DNA from 2 places in the Xanthomonas sp. NCPPB 3582 genome. Region 2 is predicted to be linked to the other one. Evidence: predicted binding sites of a transcription regulator. Region 2 holds the regulator's gene; the other holds the start of a gene.
The links. Region 2 encodes FliA, which starts transcription of late flagellar genes. Its sites were predicted from a motif close to TAAAGTTTNNCNNNCNNNGGCCGATAA; they were not measured.
Positions count from the first base shown of each region.

Region 1: ACCQ05_RS12680 (methyl-accepting chemotaxis protein) is a predicted target of FliA. The motif match lies at 9,057-9,083, and genes of this name have one in related genera.

Region 1 is NZ_CM192968.1:3,014,968-3,027,563, reverse strand. It holds gene ACCQ05_RS12720 (TonB-dependent receptor) at 1-198, shown strand, start outside; gene ubiB (2-polyprenylphenol 6-hydroxylase) at 625-2,301, shown strand; gene lexA (transcriptional repressor LexA) at 2,385-3,026, shown strand; gene recA (recombinase RecA) at 3,199-4,233, shown strand; gene recX (recombination regulator RecX) at 4,486-4,974, shown strand; gene alaS (alanine--tRNA ligase) at 5,076-7,724, shown strand; gene csrA (carbon storage regulator CsrA) at 7,864-8,076, shown strand; tRNA gene ACCQ05_RS12685 (tRNA-Ser) at 8,160-8,252, shown strand; gene ACCQ05_RS12680 (methyl-accepting chemotaxis protein) at 9,140-11,092, shown strand; gene ACCQ05_RS12675 (pirin family protein) at 11,598-12,299, opposite strand; gene ACCQ05_RS12670 (LysR family transcriptional regulator) at 12,436-12,596, shown strand, end outside.
Region 2 is NZ_CM192968.1:2,754,956-2,764,388, forward strand. It holds gene flhF (flagellar biosynthesis GTPase FlhF) at 212-1,894, shown strand; gene ACCQ05_RS11650 (MinD/ParA family protein) at 1,881-2,765, shown strand; gene ACCQ05_RS11655 (RNA polymerase sigma factor FliA) at 2,762-3,529, shown strand; gene cheY (chemotaxis response regulator CheY) at 3,554-3,946, shown strand; gene ACCQ05_RS11665 (protein phosphatase CheZ) at 3,946-4,572, shown strand; gene ACCQ05_RS11670 (chemotaxis protein CheA) at 4,575-6,227, shown strand; gene ACCQ05_RS11675 (XVIPCD domain-containing protein) at 6,609-7,808, opposite strand; one part of gene ACCQ05_RS11680 (IS3 family transposase) at 7,891-8,128, shown strand; one part of gene ACCQ05_RS11680 (IS3 family transposase) at 8,128-9,035, shown strand; gene ACCQ05_RS11685 (hypothetical protein) at 9,040-9,433, opposite strand, start outside.

The DNA.
Region 1 (12,596 bases), 260 kb from region 2:
CCGGGCTACACCTTGCTCAACGCGCGGGTGGGCATCGGGGCTACCGATAAACGCTGGCTGCTGGAGGCATGGGCGGAAAATCTGGGCAACGAGACCTATCGGCAGATCGTCATCGACACGCCGTTGCAGGCCGGCTCGTGGAATGCATTCCTGGGTGCGCCGCGTACCTACGGGCTGACGTTGCGCTTGCGCTACTGAGCCGTGCAACCACCTGCGTGCAGCGGCACGGCGTCAGCATGCAGCCCACTGCGCGCTGAGTACCGATCGGTCCGGGGCGCGACATTGGCGGATGGATCGGCTACAAACAAGGTCTCATTGCCAACGCTGCGTGCCGATGTTTTCGTTTCCTGCTGCCGTGCCCGACGCCTTGCCGCCTCCTGTTCTGCATGAGCGGCCAGGTGCGCGGATCGGTTGGTCTGCATCGCCTGTCCAGGCTGCGATGGCGCAGACGGACGACCGTCACGGCCCGGTCTTGCGCCTGCGCGATGCGTGCGCATCTGTCCGGATGCGGCGGTTCGCTCATGGCATCTCGCGGCGGTACCGGCTGATTACCCGGCGCATGCGGGCCGTGCAGCCGAGCGCCCCGCAGTCCCGGGTGTGTGCGTCGCAGCAGGCGGTGCGCTGATGTGGGAAGCGCTTGGCACGGTGCGGGATCTGGGGCGCCTGCAGGAAATCGCATCCGTCCTGATTCGCTATGGCTTTGGCGATGTGGTGCGCCGCATCGGGCTGGCCGATGTGCTCGATCGCGCCGGCAGGTTGCTGCACTGGAACAATGTCGAAGGCCGCCTGCGCATGTCGGCCGCGCTGCGCGTGCGCCGCGCGCTGGAGGAACTCGGCCCTACCTTCGTCAAGCTGGGGCAGGTGCTGGCCACGCGCGTGGACCTGCTGCCGCCGGACTGGATCGAGGAGCTCAGCGAACTGCAGAACGCGGTGCCGGCCTTGCCGTTCGACCAGATCCGGCCGCAACTGGTTGCCGCGCTGGGCGCGGAACCGGAGGGCGTGTTCGCCCGGCTGGACGAGCAGCCGCTGGCGGCTGCCTCGCTGGCGCAGACCCACCGTGCCTGGCTGGCCGACGGCACGCCGGTGGTACTGAAGATCCGCCGCCCCGGCATCGGCGACACCATCGACGCGGATCTGCGCCTGCTCGCGCGGCTGGCCGACATCGTCGAAACCCGCGCTCCGGACCTCAAGCGCTATCGCCCGGCCGAAGTGGTGCAGCAATTCACCGTCTCGCTGCGGCGCGAGCTGGATTTCGCTGCCGAGGGCCGCAACGCCGAGCGCATCGCCGCCAATTTCGCCAACGATGCGCAGGTGGTGGTGCCGGCGGTGTATTGGGAGTGGACCTGCGATGCGCTCAACGTGCAGGAATTCATCGATGGCATTCCCGGCCGCGACATGCCGGCGGTGGATGCCGCAGGCCTGGATCGCCAGGCATTGGCGCGCGCCGGCGCCGGCATCGTGCTCAAGATGGTCTTGCAGGACGGCTGTTTCCACGCCGACCCGCACCCGGGAAATATTTTCTATCTGCGCGACGGTCGTATCGCCATCATCGATTTCGGCATGGTCGGCCGGGTGTCCGAGCAGCGCCGTTTCCAGGTGGCGCAGTTGCTGCACGGCATGGTGAGCTACGACGCCGACGCGGTCATCGATGTGCTACTGGAGTGGGCCGGCACCAGTCTGGATATCGACGAGGCGCGCCTGCAGCAGGACATCGGCGCATTCGTCGACGAATACCGCGGCGTGCCGCTGAAGGAACTGCGCATCGGTGCGATGCTCGGCGATGTCACCGCCATCCTGCGCGACCATGGGCTCACGCTGCCGTCGGATCTGGCGCTGATGATCAAGGCGTTTCTTACTCTTGAAGGCATGGGACGCCAGCTCGACCCGGACTTCGACATGGCCACCGAAGCGCGGCCGTATCTCGAACGCGTGGTGCTGCAACGCTATGCGCCCAGTGCCATGCTGCGGCGCAGCCGCCGTACCGTGACTGGCGCGATCGACCTGATCGGCGACCTGCCGCGCGATCTCAAGCGCCTGATCCAGGCGGCGCGTCGCGGCAAGCTGCAATTGCATGTGGAGACGCGCGCCCTGCGCGAATTCGGCGAGCAGGTGGATCGCGCCGCCAACCGGCTCACCATGGGGATCGTGACTGCCGCGCTGGTGATCGGCTCGTCCATCGTGATGAACAGCGTCGGCAGCAGCGCCAGTCGCTGGCTGCTCGGCCTGGGCGTGGGCGGCTTCATCGGCGCGGGGTTGTGCGGCATCTGGATCCTGTTTTCGATCTGGCGCAGTCGGCGCTAGCCAGGGCCATCGACACGTGCTGCTCGGCTGAGCGGGCCGGGAGGGGATTGCACACTGCGCGGTTAGTAGTAATACTACTAACCATGGACCTGACCGATACCCAGCACGCCATCCTTGCCTTGATCGCCGAGCGCATCGACGCCGATGGCGTCCCGCCCTCGCAGACCGAAATCGCCCGTGCGTTCGGCTTCAAGGGCGTACGCGCGGCGCAGTATCACCTTGAGGCCCTGGAGCAGGCTGGCGCGATCCGCCGTGTACCGGGGCAGGCGCGCGGCATTCGCCTGGCCGGGCAGGGCGCGGTGGCGCGCATGCCGGCGGTGAGCGCACCGCCGCGCGAGGACGTGCTGCGGTTGCCGGTGCTGGGGCGCGTGGCGGCCGGCCTGCCGATCGGTGCCGACATCGGCTCGGACGACTTCGTGGTGCTGGATCGGGTGTTCTTCTCGCCATCGCCGGACTATCTCCTCAAGGTGCAAGGCGATTCCATGCGCGACGAAGGCATCTTCAACGGCGACCTGATCGGTGTGCACCGCACCCGCGATGCGCGCTCCGGGCAGATCGTGGTGGCCCGGATCGATGAAGAAATCACGGTCAAGCTGTTGAAGATCGGCAAGGACCGGATCCGGCTGTTGCCGCGCAATCCCGACTATGCCCCGATCGAAGTGCAGCCGGATCAGGACTTCGCCATCGAAGGCCTGTATTGCGGGCTGCTGAGACCCAATCGCTGAGCGCTGTACCGATGCCTGCGCTGGTCGTTTTCCCAGCCGGCATTGCAGTCTTTTCCGCTGCCTGGGAACGGATCGCATCGTTAATCTGAGTGTGTCGCCTGCAGTCTCAGTCTGTGCGATACACCACCGCTACATTGGCTCCACACCGAAATCACTGACAAGGATCACCCAGATGGATGAGAACAAGAAGCGCGCCCTTTCCGCCGCACTGAGCCAGATCGAAAAGCAATTCGGCAAGGGTTCGGTGATGCGCATGGGCGACCGCGTGATCGAGGCGGTCGAAGTCATTCCGACCGGCTCGCTGATGTTGGACATCGCACTGGGGATCGGCGGTCTGCCGAAGGGCCGGGTGGTGGAAATCTATGGCCCGGAATCCTCGGGCAAGACCACCTTAACCCTGCAGGCGATTGCCGAATGCCAGAAGAAGGGGGGCACCGCGGCCTTCATCGACGCCGAGCACGCGCTGGATCCGATCTACGCCGCCAAGCTGGGCGTCAATGTCGACGACCTGCTGCTGTCGCAGCCCGATACCGGTGAGCAGGCGTTGGAAATCGCCGACATGCTGGTGCGCTCTGGTTCGGTCGATATCGTGGTGGTCGACTCGGTCGCCGCGTTGACGCCAAAGGCGGAAATCGAAGGCGAGATGGGCGACCAGCTGCCGGGCCTGCAGGCCCGCCTGATGAGCCAGGCGCTGCGCAAGCTCACCGGCAACATCAAGCGCTCCAACACCTTGGTGGTGTTCATCAACCAGTTGCGCATGAAGATCGGCGTCATGATGCCGGGCCAGAGCCCGGAAGTGACCACCGGCGGCAACGCACTGAAGTTCTACGCCTCGGTCCGCCTGGACATCCGTCGCATCGGCGCGATCAAGAAGGGCGACGAGATCATCGGTAACCAGACCAAGATCAAGGTAGTCAAGAACAAGCTGGCGCCTCCGTTCAAGCAGGTCGTCACCGAGATCCTCTACGGCGAAGGCATCAGCCGCGAAGGCGAACTGATCGATATGGGCGTGGAAGCCAAGCTGGTGGACAAGGCTGGTGCCTGGTACAGCTACGGCGACGAGCGTATCGGTCAGGGCAAGGACAACGCGCGTGGCTATCTGCGCGACAACCCGCAGGTAGCGGCCAAGCTCGAGGCCGAGCTGCGCGAGAAGTTCCAGCCCGCCGAGGCGCCGCGCGAAGAAGGCGACGACGCCGAGAAGGAATAAGCGGCATCGGTGACCGGGCACGCTGGCGACGGCTGGCGCGACCGGCAGGCTGCGGCGCGTTGCTTTCCAGGGCGGTGTGGCAGCCTCGGCCGCTCTGCTTCTTACCGATGCGGTGCGTGAGGTCGTTTCAGGTTTTTCTATCGCGGGAACGGCGGAGTCAGTGCCGTCGCGTCCCGCGGTAGATCTATCGAGGGCCAGGAGGGCAGGCGCCAGGGACGGCGCATTGATGCAGCAATCGAGGGATACGTCACGATGGACGAGCAAGAGCCCGCACCCAAGCGGGGCCGCCGGTTCAAGGAGCAGACGCCGGTCCAACGCGCACTGGGGCTGCTGGTGCGGCGCGAGCACTCGCGCAAGGAATTGAATCGCAAGCTGCTGGCGCGCGGGATCGAGCCGGACGCCGCGCAGGCGGCCGTTGATCGCCTGGCCGGCGAGGGGTGGCAGGACGACACCCGGTTTGCCGCTTCAGTGGTGCGGAATAAGGCAAATTCGGGCTACGGCCCATTGCATATCCGTGCCGAGCTCGGTACCCATGGCCTGGACAGCGAGGCCATCAGCGCCGCAATGGCGACGTTTGAGGGCGATTGGACCGAAAATGCGCGCGAGCTGGTCCGCCGCCGGTTCGGCGAGCAGGGACCGGTGGATCTGCCGCAGCGGCGCAAGGCCGCCGATCTGCTGGCCCGGCGGGGTTTCGACGGCAACAGCATTCGCAGCGCTACGCGCTTCGACCTTGAGGACTGAGGGCGTCAGGCCTGCTACCCTTCGTGGTTTCAGGTTGTTCCGCTCATCTGCGCCCACATCTCATTGGGTGACCGGGACTGCCGCCCGCCCAATGCCAGCACATGAACGCACCTGCCAAATTCAGCACTTCCCAGATCCGTAGCGACTTCCTTGCGTTTTTCGAGGGCAAGGGTCACACCATCGTGCCCTCCGCGCCGCTGGTGCCGGGCAACGACCCGACCCTGTTGTTCACCAATTCCGGCATGGTCCAGTTCAAGGACGTCTTTCTTGGCGCAGAGAAGCGCAGCTATGTGCGAGCCGCAGACGTGCAGCGCTGCCTGCGTGCCGGCGGCAAGCACAACGACCTGGATTCGGTGGGTTACACCGCGCGTCACCACACCTTCTTCGAGATGCTGGGCAACTGGTCGTTCGGCGATTACTTCAAGAAGGACGCCATCGCCTGGGCCTGGGAGCTGCTGACCCAGGTCTGGAAGCTGCCGGCCGACCGCCTGCTGGTCACCGTCTACCACACCGACGAAGAGGCCTTCGCGCTGTGGCGCGACATGATCGGCATTCCCGAGAGCCGTATCGTGCGTATCGGCGACAACAAAGGCGCCCCGTACGCCTCGGACAACTTCTGGCAGATGGCCGACACCGGCCCCTGCGGCCCGTGCACCGAGATCTTCTTCGATCATGGCGACCATATCGCCGGCGGTCCTCCGGGCTCTCCGGACGAAGATGGCGACCGGTTCATCGAGATCTGGAACCTGGTCTTCATGCAGTTCGATCGCCAACCCGACGGCACCCTGGTGCCGTTGCCGGCGCCGTGCGTGGATACCGGTATGGGGTTGGAGCGGCTGGCTGCGATCCTGCAGCACGTCCATACCAACTACGAAATCGACCTGTTCCAGACCCTGATCGGCAAGGCCAGTGAGCTGACCGGCGTCAGCGATCTGGAAAACAAGTCGCTACGGGTCATTGCCGATCACATCCGCGCCTGTTCGTTCCTGATCGTCGATGGCGTGCTGCCGTCCAATGAAGGGCGGGGCTATGTGCTGCGCCGGATCATCCGGCGTGCGCTGCGCCATGGCTGGATGCTGGGCGTGCGCCAGCCGTTCTTCAGCAAGATGGTGCCCACCCTGGTCGAATTGATGGGCGAGGCCTATCCCGAACTGGTGGTGGCCAGGGACACCGTTGCCCGCGCCCTGTTGGCCGAGGAGGAGCGCTTTGCCGAGACGCTGGATGCCGGCATGAAGATCTTCGACGACGTGGCGGCGCGGTCGCAGGACGTCATCCCGGGCGAAGATGTGTTCCGTCTCTACGATACCTATGGGTTTCCGGTCGATCTGACCGCCGATATCGCGCGCGAACGCGGTATGCGGGTGGACATGGAGGGCTTCGAGTTTTCCATGGAGCGTCAGCGCGAGACCGCGCGTGCAGCAGGCAAGTTCGGCGGCGGCGTCGCGTTGCCGGCCGATCTGGTCGCCAGCATGTCGCCAACCGTCTTCCTGGGTTACGAGGCGCATGACGCCGACGCCCTCAAGGTCGTCGCCCTGCTCAAGCAGGGCCGCCCGGTCGAACGTGCCGAGGCCGGCGACGAGGTCATCGTGTTCACCGATCGCACGCCGTTCTACGCCGAGTCCGGCGGTCAGGTCGGCGACAGCGGGCAGTTGAGCAACACCGATGTGTCGATCGACGTCACCGATACCCAGAAGTTCGCCGGCCAGTTCCACGGTCACGTGGGGCGCATCACCGAAGGCGCGCTTGCGCTGGGCGATGTGCTGGCGGGCGGCATCGATGTACAGCGCCGCGGCAAGACCATCCTCAACCATTCGGCCACGCACCTGCTGCACGCTGCGTTGCGCGAAGTGCTGGGCACACATGTGCAGCAGAAGGGCTCGTTGGTGGCGCCGGACCGGCTGCGTTTCGACTTCTCGCATTTCCAGCCGATCACCGCGGAAGAACTCGCGGTGATCGAGCGCAAGGTCAATGCCGAGGTGCGCACCAACCACAGCGTCGAAGTGCACAACATGGCCATGCAGGAAGCGCTGGATTTCGGCGCAATGGCACTGTTCGGCGAGAAATACGGCGAGCGCGTGCGCGTGCTGAAGATGGGTGGCTATTCGACCGAGTTGTGTGGCGGCACGCATGTGAGCCGCACCGGCGACATCGGTCTGTTCAAGATCACTTCCGAAGGCGGTGTGTCTTCGGGCGTGCGTCGCATCGAAGCGGTGACCGGGCAGGGTGCGCTGGATTATGTCGCCGACCAGGAGCGGCGTCTGTCCGAGGCCGCCGGTCTGCTGGGTGGCAATGCCGGTGAAGTGGTGGACAAGGTACGCGCGCTGACCGAGCGTCAGAAGCGCCTGGAGCGTGAGCTGGAATCGTTGAAGGCCAAGCTGGCCTCCGGCGCGACTGCCGATCTCGGCGCCGGTGCAGTCGATGTGGCCGGGGTCAAGGTCGTCGCCGTGCGTCTGGAAGGATTCGATGCGAAGGCCTTGCGCGAGGCGATGGACCGCCTGAAGCAACAGCTGGGCGATTCGGTCATCGTGCTGGCCGGTGCATCGGCGGGCAAGGCCGCCCTGGTTGCCGGTGTGAACGGGAGCCCAACTGGCAAGGTAAAGGCAGGGGAACTGCTCGGCCATATCGCCAGTCAGATCGGGGGCAAGGGCGGCGGCCGTCCGGATCTCGCCCAGGGTGGTGGCGAGGATGGGCCCGCCCTTGCGACCGCTCTCGACGGCGTGCCCTCCTGGGTCAAGCAACACTTGGGCTGAACACTTGTCCTGCTATGCCTTGCTGGCTAGCAGGATGTCCCGCTACCATTTCTGGTCTATTCCCTTTACCTAGGGCGCGTCTCACTCAGGAGGCCGTCGACGCTGGTGGGAAACCCACCGGTTCCAGGAGATTTGCAAAATGTTGATCCTCACTCGCCGGGTAGGCGAAACCTTGATGATCGGCGACTCGGTCACTGTCACCGTGCTCGGCGTCAAGGGTAATCAGGTGCGTATTGGCATCACCGCACCGAAGGATGTTGCTGTGCATCGCGAAGAAATCTACCAGCGCATCCAGCGTGGGGACGAGCCGGTGGCCTCTGGCGCGCACCACGGCGACGATTCTTCGAATTGATCGTACTAAAGGGTTTACGTTAGCCCCTCTTACCCGGTATTCTTCGCGGCCTGCCACGGACATCGCGGCAGGCCGCAAAAACTGGAGCGATGCCCGAGTGGCTGAAGGGGCTCCCCTGCTAAGGGAGTATAGGGTCAAAAGCTCTATCGAGGGTTCGAATCCCTCTCGCTCCGCCAGCGTTCTAGACGCCCGCAAATCATTGATTTGCGGGCGTTTTATTTTGCATGCTCGGTGTGCGCATTCGGCTTGCGAGGGCCGGCACGACAGCAGCGCCGATGAGCACCGGTGCAGTGCAGACACACGGCCGAGCCGGTTGTGATGCATCACCTTGTGGTCGCCGTGTCGGTCTGCGTGTTCCTGGCCGAGGGCTCCCATCGTGGTCGCCGGGGCGATTGGAGCTGGTCGCTTATACGTGCATCCGCAGGGTTGCGTGCCTGCACGTTCGCTGGACGAGCTTGAGTTTTATCTGCAAGGACCCGACCTCGGCGCTGCCGGCATCGCTATCGGCGCGTGGTTCTACGCGCGCCTGCCGTTGGATTCAAAACGACACGTGGGGCCTCGGCACGCTGCAACGCTCCGATCGGCCCGCCAACCTGCGGCACGGCGATGCAGGCTGGTTGCTTGCAACCTGGTTTGCTGACGACCGGTCTGCTGCCTGCCTGAGTCGCTCGGTGCCTGTCGGGAAAGCGTTGGGAGCCAGTCGCGTGTGTCCGGAAAATGCAGGGCTGCTTGTGTCAGTGCGGCGCTCGCCCTTGCAGCTGCGCAAGCGGTGTCCGAGACGACGTCTGCGCTGGTCGTAGTTGCACGTTGCTCATGACCAGATGGTCGGCGTTGTTGCTCCGACAGCAGCTGCCTTGCGAGCTGAGTGCCTGGCCACGGCCCTGCCGTTGCCGCGTCCGTGGCGTAGCGGCCTGGTCGGTTCGGTTGGATCGAGGTTCGCCACGTCCGAATCGCTCGACGATGCGTTGGGTGAATAAGGATCAAGTTATGCGCACGGATGTCGCTAAGGGACGTGACCCCTATCCCGGATTTCGACGTGATGCGCCTACCGTTGCTTGGACGTTTGTTCTCTTCCCGGGGTCGCGGTCTGCAGCACAAGGCCAACGCAGTGGACCGGGTGATGGCGGTGATCGAATTCGATCTGGATGGGCGCATCCTGGATGCGAACCAGAACTTCCTGTCGCTGATGGGATACCGGCTGGAGGAGGTGGTCGGCCAGCACCACCGCATGTTCGTCACCGCAAACGATCGCGACAGCGAAAGCTACCGCCAGTTATGGGAGGCGCTGCGTCGCGGCGACTTCAGTGCAGGGCGCTTCTGCCGGCTGGACAAGCACGGGCGCGAAGTCTGGATCAATGCTTCCTACAACCCCTTGCTCGATCGCGCGGGCAAGGCCTATCGCGTGGTGAAGTACGCCACCGACATCACCGCGCAGGTGCGCCAGACCGCCGATTTCGAAGGACGCATCGATGCGATCGACAAGGTCATGGCGGTCATCGAGTTTTCGCTGGACGGCACGGTGCTCGATGCCAACCAGAATTTCCTGCAGGTCATGGGTTACCGGCTGGAGGAGATCCGCGGCAAGCACCATGGCATGTTCGTGGATGCGGCCACGCGTCAGTCCGCGGCGTATCGCGCGTTCTGGGAATCGCTCGGACGCGGCGCATTCGACGCCGGTCGCTACAAGCGCATCGGCAAGAACGGCCAGGACGTCTGGATCCAGGCCTCCTACAACCCGGTGCTCGACGAGCGCGGGCGGCCCTACAAGGTGGTCAAGTACGCCACCGACGTCACCCGCCAGGTGATCGATTCGGCCGATGCGGATGGTCGCATCCAGGCCATCGACAAGGTGATGGGAGTGATCGAATTCGACCTGGACGGTCGGGTGCTGACGGCCAACGACAATTTCCTGGCGATCCTGGGTTACTCCTCGCAAGAGGCGATCGGCCAGCATCACGGGATCTTCGTCGATGCGGCCTACCGCGCGTCCGAGGACTACCGGCATTTCTGGGCGAAGCTGGCGCGTGGCCAATTCGACGCCGGGCGTTACCGCCGCCTGCGCAAGGACGGCAGCCCGGTGTGGATCCAGGCCTCGTATAACCCGATCCTGGATGTCTCCGGGCGGCCGTACAAGGTGGTCAAGTACGCCACCGACGTGACCGACCAGGTGCGCTCGGCCGAGCGCATGCGCGATCTCATGCGGCAGACCATGAGCGTTGCGCAGAACGTGCAGCGCGAGTCGCACCATATTTCCGTCAGCAACCAGGAGCTGGTCAAGCGCGCCTCCGCGCAGTCCGGTGCGGTGGCGCAGACCTCCGGTACCATCGATCAGCTGGCTGCCACCGTGCGCACCAATTCCGAGAACGCCGGCTCGGCCCAGCGCATGGCCGAAGATTCCGCGGCAGTGGCGCGGCGCGGTGCCGATGTCATCGCCGAGGTGGTGCAGACCACCGCCGGCATTCGTTCGGCCACCGACCGGATCGGGCAGATCATCGAGGTCATCGACGGCATCGCCTTCCAGACCAATATCCTGGCGCTCAATGCAGCCGTGGAGGCCGCGCGCGCCGGCGAACAGGGGCGTGGGTTTGCGGTCGTGGCCACCGAAGTGCGCAGCCTGGCGCAGCGCTGCAGCGTGTCGGCCCGGGAGATCCGCTCGTTGATCGACAATGCGACCGACCAGGTGGGCGATGGCTCGCGGTTGGCCGAGCAGGCGGGTGTGGTGATGCAGGATCTGGTGACATCGGTGCTGCGCGTGACCGCGACGGTGGAGCAGATCGCCGCTGCCAGTCACCAGCAGGCGCAGGATATCTCCACCGCCAACACCGCCTTGCAATCGATCGGCGTGCAGGCGCGCGACCAGGCGCAGATGGTGGATGACCTGGCGCGGTCGGCACGTGTGCTGGAGGCCGATGCCGATGCGTTGTTTGCGCTGGTCAACGGCGACGCCGAGGGCGCTGTCCCGCATGCCGTCACTGCGGATGCTACCGCGCAGCGGCTCCGCCCGCAGGCTGCCTGATGCGTATCAGCCGGGCAGGGCGCCGCGACGACGGTGCCTGGTCCAGGTCGATGGCGGATCGACACATCGTCCCGCGCCCTGGCGCAGCGTCGATACGACGCAGATGGAAGTTGCACGGCCGCGTGTTTGCAGGGCAATCCGGACAGCGGTACGTCCGCGCAGGATCTGCCCGGTCCCGAGCGAAGAGCGACACTGCCGCCCTAAAGCGCGAATGCTGCCCGCGTTGCCTTCTGCCTCGCCAGTTTCGATCGCGCCTGTACCCTCGGGGATCCCGGGCGCCTTGCCGTCACCTGACGATGCGGCTGGAGGCCACCCAGTGCGCGCTGTCTGGATGCGGTGCCAAAGCGCAGGCCAGGTGCAGGCAATGGCTGCAGATCGGCGCGTCCGCAGAAGACCGGCCAGGCCAGTGCCTGCGCAGAAAGAGACGACGCCTCACTGAAGCAGGGCGCCGCTCATTGCCTGCTACGCCCATCTGTCGGCGAGGGAAGCGTGTACGCCTGTCCGCTTACTTGGGCAGGTCGAACACCAGTACTTCGGCATCGCGGGCATCGGCCAGCACGATCTCCGGCTCGCCGATGACCTGCACCGCATCGCCCGCCGACAGCACCTGCCCGTTGACGGTGAGGCTGCCGCGCGCCACCTGCACGTAGCCGATGCGGCCTTCGGCCAGCGGTTGCTGCAGGCGGACCTCGCCATCGAGGATCGACGCATACAGCCGTGCATCCTGATGCAGGCGCAGCGAGCCATCGTCACCGCCCGGCGAGGCGATCAGGCGCAGCTGGTTGCGCTTGCTGTCGGCAGCGAAGTGCTTTTCTTCGTAGCTCGGCTCGATCCCGGCGCGCTCGGGCATCACCCAGATCTGCAGGAAGTGCACCGGCTCGCTGGACGAATGATTGAACTCGCTGTGGGTGACGCCGCTGCCGGCGCTCATGCGCTGCACATCGCCATAGTGCAGCACCGAGCCGGTGCCCATGCTGTCCTTGTGTTCCAGCGCGCCGCCCAGCACGTAGGAAATGATCTCCATGTCGCGATGGGCGTGGGTGCCGAAGCCTTCGCCCGGCTGCACCTTGTCCTCGTTGATCACCCGCAGCGGGCCGATGCCCATATGGCGCGGGTCATGGTAGCTGGCGAAGGAGAAGGTGTGGCGCGAGGACAGCCAGCCATGCTCGGCGCGGCCACGGGTTTCGCTCTTGCGGACATTCAACATGCTGCTTCTCCTTGGTAGATTCGAATTGGCGCTGGGGTGTGGATCGGTGTGCCAGCGGCTTGAGGCATAGTCTCCGCCTCTGCACGAGGAAGAAAAAGCGAGTAGATTTGGCCGCTATTATCGAAAAAATCGAACAATGAAAATCAGCCTGGACGCGTTGCAGATCCTGGATGCGATCGACCGGCGCGGCTCGTTCGCCGCCGCCGCCAAGATGTTGTTCAAAGTGCCCTCGACCATCTCCTACACGGTGGCCAGGCTGGAAGAGGACCTGGGTGTGCAGCTGTTCGAGCGGTTTGG
Region 2 (9,433 bases):
CACGCCCTCTCGCCAGAAACCCGGCACTGCAGGTTTTGGCACACCGCATGCATTAGCTCTGGCGAGACCGCAGCTAGCACCACCGCTGCGGGGCGGATGGCAGGACTTGGAACTACCCACGGGACAGGCAACTCATGACGCTGGCAACACACCCACATTCAACCCGCACCCGCCCGGCGTCCGGCGGGTCCCGTTCCTGGAGGCAACTGGCATGAAGATCAAACGCTTTGTCGCCCCGGATATGCGCACCGCGTTCCGCATGGTGCGTGAGGAACACGGCCCGGATGCCGTGATCCTGTCCAACCGTCGTACCGCCGAAGGCATCGAGATCGTCGCCGCCAGCAACTACGACGAAGAGCTGGTGCAGCGCGCCCTGGAAACCGCCCGCGAAACCCCGGCCGCCGCCGCGCCGGTGCAGCAGGCTCCCGTGCAGCAGGCCCCGGCGCAAGTCGCTACCCGTCCCGCCGCGCCGGTCCACGCCCCGCTGAAGCCGGCTGCCGAGACCGGTATGAGCCACCGCCAGCGCGTGGCCAGCGCCGCCGAAGACATGATCGCCGCCATGGCCCTGCGCCAGCCGGCCAGCGTGCCACGCCAGGCCCCGGTCGCCACCCCGATCCGCAGCGCCGCGCCGATGCCGGCCGTGCAGGAACTGGCCGCGCCGGTCGTGCAGCGCCAGGAACACGCGCTGTCGGCGGTGCCGGAGCAACTGTTCGCCGACTTTTTGACCACCGCCCCGGTGCAGCGCCCGGCCGTGCAGGCCGCCCCGACCCCGGCCCCGGTCGTGGCCGCCACGGTTGCCGCCCCCGCCCCCGCCTACGCCGCCCAGGACCAGGACGACGACACCTTCGACGACGAAGCCGACTTCGATCTGGACGACGCGCTGCCGCAGATCCTGCCGCCGGCCGCGCTGCCGCCGATCGTGGTCGCCCCGCCCGCCCCCGCTGCCCTGGCCGCGGTGCCGGCCGCCGCCGCGCCGATCCCGCAGAACGACGAAGAACTCAAGCAGCTGCGCGGCGAACTGGCGCTGATGCGGCAGATGATCGAGCGCGAAATGAACCGCCTCACCGACGAGCGCCTGCGCGGCTCCCCGGTGCGTGCGCAGGCGCTGGAACTGATGGACGACTATGGCTTCGACGCCGGCCTGACCCGCGACGTCGCCATGCAGATCCCGGCCGATACCGAATTGCACCGCGGCCGCGGGCTGATGCTGGGCCTGCTGTCCAAGCGCCTGCCGGTGGCCCCGGTCGACCCGCTGGAACGCGGCGGCGTGATCGCCCTGGTCGGCCCGACCGGTGCCGGCAAGACCACCACCATCGCCAAGCTGGCCCAGCGCTTCGCCGCCCAGCACGCCCCGCGCGACGTGGCCCTGGTCACCACCGACACCCTGCGCGTCGGCGGCCGCGAGCAGCTGCACAGCTACGGCCGCCAGCTCGGCATCGCGGTGCACGAGGCCGACAGCGCCGAAAGCCTGCTCGAACTGCTGGACCGCCTGCGCGACTACAAGCTGGTGCTGATCGACACCGCCGGCATGGGCCAGCGCGACCGCGCCCTGGCCGCCCAGCTGAACTGGCTGCGCGCCGCCCAGCAGGTCACCTCGCTGCTGGTGCTGCCCGCCAACTCGCATTTCGCCGACCTCGACGAGGTCGTGCGCCGCTTCGCCCACGCCAAGCCCCAAGGCGTGGTGCTGACCAAACTCGACGAGACCGGCCGCTTCGGCAGCGCCTTGTCGGTGGTGGTCGATCACCAGATGCCCATCACCTGGGTGACTGACGGACAGCGGGTCCCCGACGACCTGCACCGCGCCAATGCCGCCAGTCTCGTTCTTCGTCTTGAAGATTTGCGGCGCGCTGCCGATAAGCCCTGTACTCCGGAGCACAACCATGCAGTCGCGTGAATACGCCAAGCTGACCAACGCCTTCCCCCTGTCGGCGACCCGTCCCGAGCCCCTGGGCCCGGTGCGCACCATTGCCGTGACCGGTGGCAAGGGCGGCGTGGGCAAGACCAACATCTCCGCCAACCTGGCCGTAGCGCTTGCCGACATGGGCAAACGCACGCTGCTGCTGGACGCCGACCTTGGCCTGGCCAACCTGGACGTGGTCTTGGGGCTCTCGCCCAAGTACACCCTGGCCGACCTGATCGCCGGCCGCTGCACGCTCGATGAAGTGATCATCGAAGGCCCCGGCGGCGTGCTGGTGGTGCCGGCCGCCTCCGGTCGCCGCCACATGGCAGAACTGGCCCCGGCCCAGCACATCGGCCTGGTCAACGTGTTCTCCGAACTGGAACGCGACCTGGATGTGATGGTCATCGACACCGCCGCCGGCATCACCGACAGCGTGCTGACCTTCTGCCAGGCCGCCCAGGACACCGTGGTGGTGGTCTGCGACGAGCCGGCCTCGATCACCGACGCCTACGCGCTGATCAAGGTGCTCTCGCGCGAACGCGGCGTGGACCGCCTGCAGATCATCGCCAACATGGTGCGCGACCCCAACGAGGGCCGCCTGCTGTACGACAAGCTCTCGCGCGTCTGCGAGAAGTTCCTCGGCGACGTGTCGCTGAACTACCTCGGCCACGTGCCGCAGGACGACTGGCTGCGCCTGTCGGTGCAGCGTCAGCAACCCGTCATCAAGGCCTACCCCGCCAGTCCGTCGGCGCAGGCCATCGCAGAAATCGCGCGCCGTACCTCGCGCTGGCAGGCCCCCACCGTGCCGCGCGGCAACGTCGAGTTCTTTGTCGAACGCATCATTCAACGGGGAGTGGCCGCATGAGCACCGCCACCGCAACGACCGCTAGCGCGCAATACCGCGCCGTGCAACGCAACAACGCCAACGACGTGGTGACCCAGCACGCCGATCTGGTGCGCCGCATCGCCCACCATCTGGCCGCCCGCCTGCCGGCGAGCGTGGAAGTGGACGACCTGATCCAGGCCGGCATGATCGGCCTGATCGAGGCCTCGCGCAGCTACGACTCCGAACAGGGCGCCTCGTTCGAGACCTATGCCTCGATCCGTATCCGCGGCTCGATGATCGACGAGATCCGCCGTGGCGACTGGGTGCCGCGCTCGGTGCACCGCCGCGCCCGCGACGCCGCTGCTGCAGTGCGCAAGATCGAGCAGAACACCGGCCGTGCCGCCGCCGCCACCGAAGTGGCCGCCGCGATGGAAATGCCGCTGCCGGAGTATCTGCGCCTGATGGAAGATGCCGCGCGCGGCCAGGTGCTGAGCCTGGAATCGCGCATCGAAGATCACGGCGAGCTGGACACCACCGCCAAGGGCGGGCCCAATCCGCAGCAGATGATGGAGCGTGGCGAATTCGGCCGCGAGCTGGGCAAGGCCATCGGCCAGTTGCCCGAGCGCGAGCAGCTGGTGCTGTCGCTGTACTACGAACAGGAATTGAACCTGAAGGAAATCGGCGCCGTGCTCGGTGTCAGCGAATCGCGCGTGTGCCAGATCCATGGCCAGGCCGTGGTGCGTCTGCGCGGCCGCCTCAAGGTATTCGAACTGGCCGATGCCGGTGTCGAAAATGACGATTGATTTTTTTCGTGTTAGGAGCTTGATGTGAACAAGAACATGCGGATCCTGATCGTGGACGACTTCTCGACGATGCGACGTATCGTCAAGAATCTGTTGGCGGATCTTGGCTTCACCAATACCGCAGAGGCCGAAGACGGCAACAGCGCGCTGGCTGCGCTGCGCGCGGGCCCGTTCGACTTCGTGGTGACGGACTGGAACATGCCCGGCATGACCGGCATCGACCTGCTGCGCAACATCCGCGCCGACGCCAAGCTCAAGCACCTGCCGGTGATGATGGTCACCGCCGAAGCCAAGCGCGAGCAGATCATCGAAGCCGCGCAGTGCGGCGTGAACGGCTACATCATCAAGCCGTTCACCGCCCAGACGCTGGAAGAGAAGCTGGGCAAGGTGTTCGAACGTCTGGCGGCGACCGCCTGATGAACGCCACCGTGGAAGCCGATGCCGAACGTGCCGCGTTGATCGAGCGCCTGCAAAGCGCGCTCGATGCACTGGAAAGCGGTGACCAGATCGCCTGGCGTCGCGAGGTCGATCACCTCGCCGCGCTGCGCACACGCCCGATGATGCAGAGCCTGAGCCGGCTCGCCCGCGAACTCGGACAGGCCCTGGGCGAATTGCCCACCTTGCCCGAAGAAGCCGGCGAACTGGACGATGCCTGCTCGCGCCTGGACCACGTGGTGGAAATGACCGAAAAGGCCAGCCATCGCACGCTGGACCTGGTCGAGGAATGCCGCGTGCTGGCCAACCAGCTGCGCGACGGTGGCCTGAATCAGGACCAGGGCGCGCTGATGGACAAGATGCGCCATAACCTCACCGAGCTGTCGCTGGCGCAGAGCTACCAGGACCTGAGCGGCCAGATCATCCGCCGCGTGGCCGGGATCGTGCGCCGCGTGCATGAGGGCTTCGGTGCACTCGGCCTGCCGCCGAAGAATCCCGAGCCGAAGAAAGACGACGGCGGTCTTGCCGGTCCTGCAGTCAAGGGCCTGGACCGTCACGCGGTGTCGCAGGACGACGCCGACGACCTGCTGTCCGGATTGGGGTTGTAACCATGAGTGCTGTTCCAGACGATATTGCTGCCGATTTCATCGTCGAGGCCCAGGAGATCCTGGACCGCCTCGGCGAACAGCTGGTGTCGCTGGAACAGGCGCCAGACGAAGCCGACCAGCTCAACGCGGTGTTCCGCGGCTTCCACACCCTCAAGGGCGGCGCCGGCTTCCTGGCGATCAAGCCGATGGTGGAGCTGTGCCACGCCGCCGAGGAAACCCTGGGCATGGCGCGCTCCGGCCAGGCGGTGCTGCAAGCGCATCACTTCGATGCCGCGCAGCAGTCGCTGGATTATCTGCAGGCCATGCTGGACGCGATGGGCTCGGGCGAACCCGTGCCGCACGCACCGGCCACGCTGATTGCGCAGTTCGATGCCAAGAGCGGCCCGCCAGCGGTCAAGGCGGCGCCCAAGGCCGCTGCCGCTCCGGCACACGATGACGCCCACGCACCCGCAGCGCCCGGCGCCAAGGCCGGCCCCAAGGCGGCCGCCAAGGCCGGTGCCGAAGCCGAACAGACCGTGCGCGTGGACACCAAGCGCCTGGATGCCATCGTCAACCTGATTGGCGAACTGGTGCTCTCGCGCAACCGCCTCAAGACCTTGCGCACCCGCCTGCGCGACGAAGAACTCGACCGCGCGGTGAGCACGCTGGACATCGCCACCGCCCGCCTGCAGACCGCGGTCATGCGCACCCGCATGCAGCCGGTGAGCAAGGTCTTCGCGCGCTTCCCCAAGGTGGCCCGCGACGTTGCGCGCACCCTGTCCAAGGAAGTGGAGCTGGAACTGATCGGCGCCGAAACCGAGCTCGATCGTAATCTGGTCGAAGCCCTGGCCGACCCGTTGGTGCACCTGGTGCGCAACGCCATCGACCACGGCATCGAATCGCCGGCCCTGCGCGAAGCCACCGGCAAGCCTCGTAGCGGCCATGTGCGCCTGTCCGCGCAGCAGGAAGGCGACTACGTCAGTATCGAAATCCAGGACGACGGCGCCGGCATCGACCCCGAGCGCCTGCGCGAGATCGCCCGCGGCAAGGGCCTGATCGACGCCGAGGCCGCCGCCCGCCTGAGCACCGACGAGTGCCTGCACCTGATCTTCATGCCGGGCTTCTCGACCAAGGCCGAAGTCACCGATATCTCCGGCCGCGGCGTCGGCATGGACGTGGTGCAGTCGCGCATCCGCGAACTCAGCGGCCAGATCCAGATCCAGTCCGAGCTGGGCCGCGGCAGCCGCTTCATGATCCGCGTGCCGCTGACCCTGGCGATCCTGCCGACCCTGCTGGTGCAGGCCGGCGAAGCCGTCTACGCCTTGCCGCTGGCGCGCGTGGTGGAAGTGCTGCACGCACCGCAGACCTCGCTGGGCTGGTTCGACGGCCGCGCCGTGCTCGACCGCCGCTCGCATACCCTGCCCCTGATCGACCTGCGCCGCTGGCTGGGCGTGACGGCGGACCAGCCGCCGCTGCTGACCGTGGTGCTGCTGCAGGCTGGCGAAACCCGCTTCGGCCTGGTAGTGGACCAGGTCCGCGGCCGCGAGGAAGTGGTGATCAAGCCCCTGCCCCGCGCCTTGCGCGGCCTGCCCGGCTATGCCGGCGCCACCCTGATCGGCGACGGCCGCATGGCGCTGATCCTGGATGTGGATGGCTTGCGCTCCAGCGATCATTGAGCTTCGGGATTCGGGATACGCCCCCGGTTGCCTGAGTGATGACAACGGCCGCACACAGCGGCCGTTGTCGTTTCCGAAGATCTCGCTACGCGCTCGTGCAGACGATTTCTCGCATGGGTCCCCCCCTTTTCCCGCGAGCGTTTCTCCTTCCCCCGCTTGCGGGGGAAGGTGCCCGGAGGTCGGATGGGGGCAGCGGTCTCGCGTTGTCCCCAGATGCAGCGCACGACCTCAACCGCCCTCATCCGGCGCTGTGCGCCACCTTCTCCCACGCGCGGGAGAAGGCGATGGATTGCCAGCGCTGCAGCAGTCCGGCCAACGCCTTTCCCTTATTGCCCTATTTGGGAACCGTTATTTGGCCCCCGTTATCTCGTTGCGAAACACTCAGCGCGTCATCGACGGACCAGACTGGCTGACGGCTTGCTGGGACTGCTCCAGCGCCTGCTGCTGTTCGCGCGCCTGGGCCTGAGTCTGGTTGATTGCCTGCAGGCGATCGAACGACTGGGTCTCTGGTGTCTGCACGGCGTCCACGGTTGGCATATAGGCACGCTGGTGAGCCGGGTCATTCAGAGCGCCCTGCACGACGAAGACCCTTTCGCCGCCGGCCAGCTTGGACGTGTGGGTATTGAGAACGACATGGTCCACCCGCGACAGTCCTTCCTCTTTCGCTAGCGCAAGCAGGCTGGCGGTCATGCGCTGGCTTGATGCATCCCACTGCCTGCCATGTTCGGTATCGAGCTTCTGCACCCCATCCTTGATCTGCCGGTAGAGCTGGTGATCCTCATGACCTGGGTCTGCCGGAAGGCGCTGAGTTGATGTTCCTTGCGATTGGGCTTCACGTGCACGGAGCTCCTGCTCCAGCTCTTGTGCAGAGATCGGCGAGACATGCAAATGCGTGTTCTTGCTGTGCTGGAACAAACCCGGCGTCGGTGGCTGGGTGCTGCTATCCAGGTAAGGCATCGGGCGCGTATTGCTGCCTAGATCAATGCCGTTGCGCTCGAGTATTTCTTCTTTCAATCCCAGACGTCGCATATTCAGAATCATCGGCTGTTCTGGCTCGCCGGGCTTTGGCTTGTTGTATTGCCGCTCATAGATGGCGGCCGTGGCCACCACCCATGGCCCGTAGTGGTTGGTGTAGTCGGACTGGCCTGCATGTCCGATGCGCGTGTTCGCGGCAGGCTTGTCGAAGAAGTTAGCACCCATCGCTTCGACGTTAGCCGCAGTTGCGGGCATTGTCATGTCTGCGTTCAAAGTGAGGTTGGGCTTAAGCGCGTAATTGAATTGCGGCATACCGCCGGTGCGATCGATGAAGTCATGTACACGGCCTGGTGCCTCCCGATAGATATCCTCCAGAGAGGCATGCGGATTTGATTGCCGCACCCTGCTAACGACTGCATTCCAGCCTGCGATTTCCGCGCTAGCTTCATCTGCTCGATTGCTTGATAACACCTTTTCCGCGGCGTCGGAATAATCGTGCGTAGTTTGGGCTATCTGCTTCGCTGCGGTTTTAAATTCCTCACGCGAAGCAGCCGCGGCCGGACTGTACATACCATGTTGCAGTTCGTGACCTAACACAAACGTCATGTCACCAGAGTCGAGCGATTGATACGCCCAGGGTTTCCTAGACATCTCATGGCCATGGAAAATGGTCGATTCGGAGGTGTCTATGAGCAGCAAGCGGTATACGGATGAGTTCAAGATCGAGGCGGTCCGGCAAGTGACCGATCGTGGGTTCAAGGTGGCAGAAGTCGCCGAGCGGCTGGGTGTCACCACGCACAGCCTGTACGCCTGGCTGCGCAAGTTCGGCAAGCCCGGCGTGGTACAGCGCGCCGAGGTAGACCAGAGCGCCGAGGTTCGGCGCCTGAAGGCCGAGTTGCGCCGCGTCACCGAGGAGCGCGACATCCTAAAAAAGGCCGCCGCGTACTTTGCCAAGGGGTAAAGGCAAAGTACGCCTTCATGCAAGCCTACTGCAGGGAATTCAGGGTCTGTGCGATGTGCCGGGTATTGCGGGTCAACCGGTCGGGCTATTACGCCTGGTTGTGCTCGCCCGACAGTGAGCGCGCCAAGGAAGACGAACGCCTGCTGGGGCTGATCAAGCACCACTGGCTGGCTAGCGGCAGTGTGTATGGGCATCGCAAGATCGCCAAGGATCTACGCGATCTGGGTGAGCGTTGCAGTCGCCATCGTGTGCATCGATTGATGCGCGCCGAGGGACTGCGTGCCCAGGTGGGCTATGGTCGCAAACCGCGCTTCCATGGCGGAACGCCGTGCAAGGCGGCACCCAACCTGCTGGATCGGCAGTTCGACGTGACCGAGCCGGACACGGCCTGGGCGAGCGATTTCACCTTCATTCGCACGCACGAAGGCTGGATGTACCTGGCTGTGGTGATCGATCTGTTTTCCAGGCAAGTCGTCGGCTGGGCGATGCGCGATCGGGCCGACACCGAGTTGGTCGTGCAGGCCTTGTTGTCTGCGGTGTGGCGGCGCAAACCCAACGCTGGTTGCTTGGTTCACTCGGACCAAGGGTCGGTCTACACCAGCGATGACTGGCAGAGTTTCCTGGCGTCCCATGGCTTGGTGTGCAGCATGAGTCGGCGTGGCAACTGCCACGACAACGCACCCGTGGAGAGCTTCTTCGGCCTGCTCAAGCGCGAGCGGATCAGGCGACGGATCTATCCCACCAAGGACGCCGCACGCGCCGAGGTATTCGACTACATCGAGATGTTCTACAACCCCAACCGCCGCCACGGTTCAACTGGTGACCTGTCCCCTGTAGAGTTTGAACGGCGCTACGCGCAACGAGGGTCTTGAGTGTCTACGGAACTCTGGGCGTATCAGCCGGCATCTCCACCGGCAGCAATACCTCCATTCGGATGTAGACCCATTCGACGCATTTGTGCGCTACCAACGCTTGCGGTTCCGCAGCCTCACCTCGCGGAAAGACCTCTACTCGCATTCCTGGGCGCGTAAAGAAATCACTCATCCAGCGCCCGTCTTCGACGATATTGCGCTCGCGCGCGAATCCCATTAATTCAAGCTGCTGGGTAAAGCGGTCGAAGTCCAGGCCGCAGATCTCGGTCATCGGGGGCGATGCGCCAGCCACATTGCGATCAAAACGAAATTCGAACCAGCGTCCATCGAGCTTGGTTTCATCGACACCAAAGCCGTAACTCCACTCTTTGGTGAGCGGGCCAAAAGCGCGGTATCGG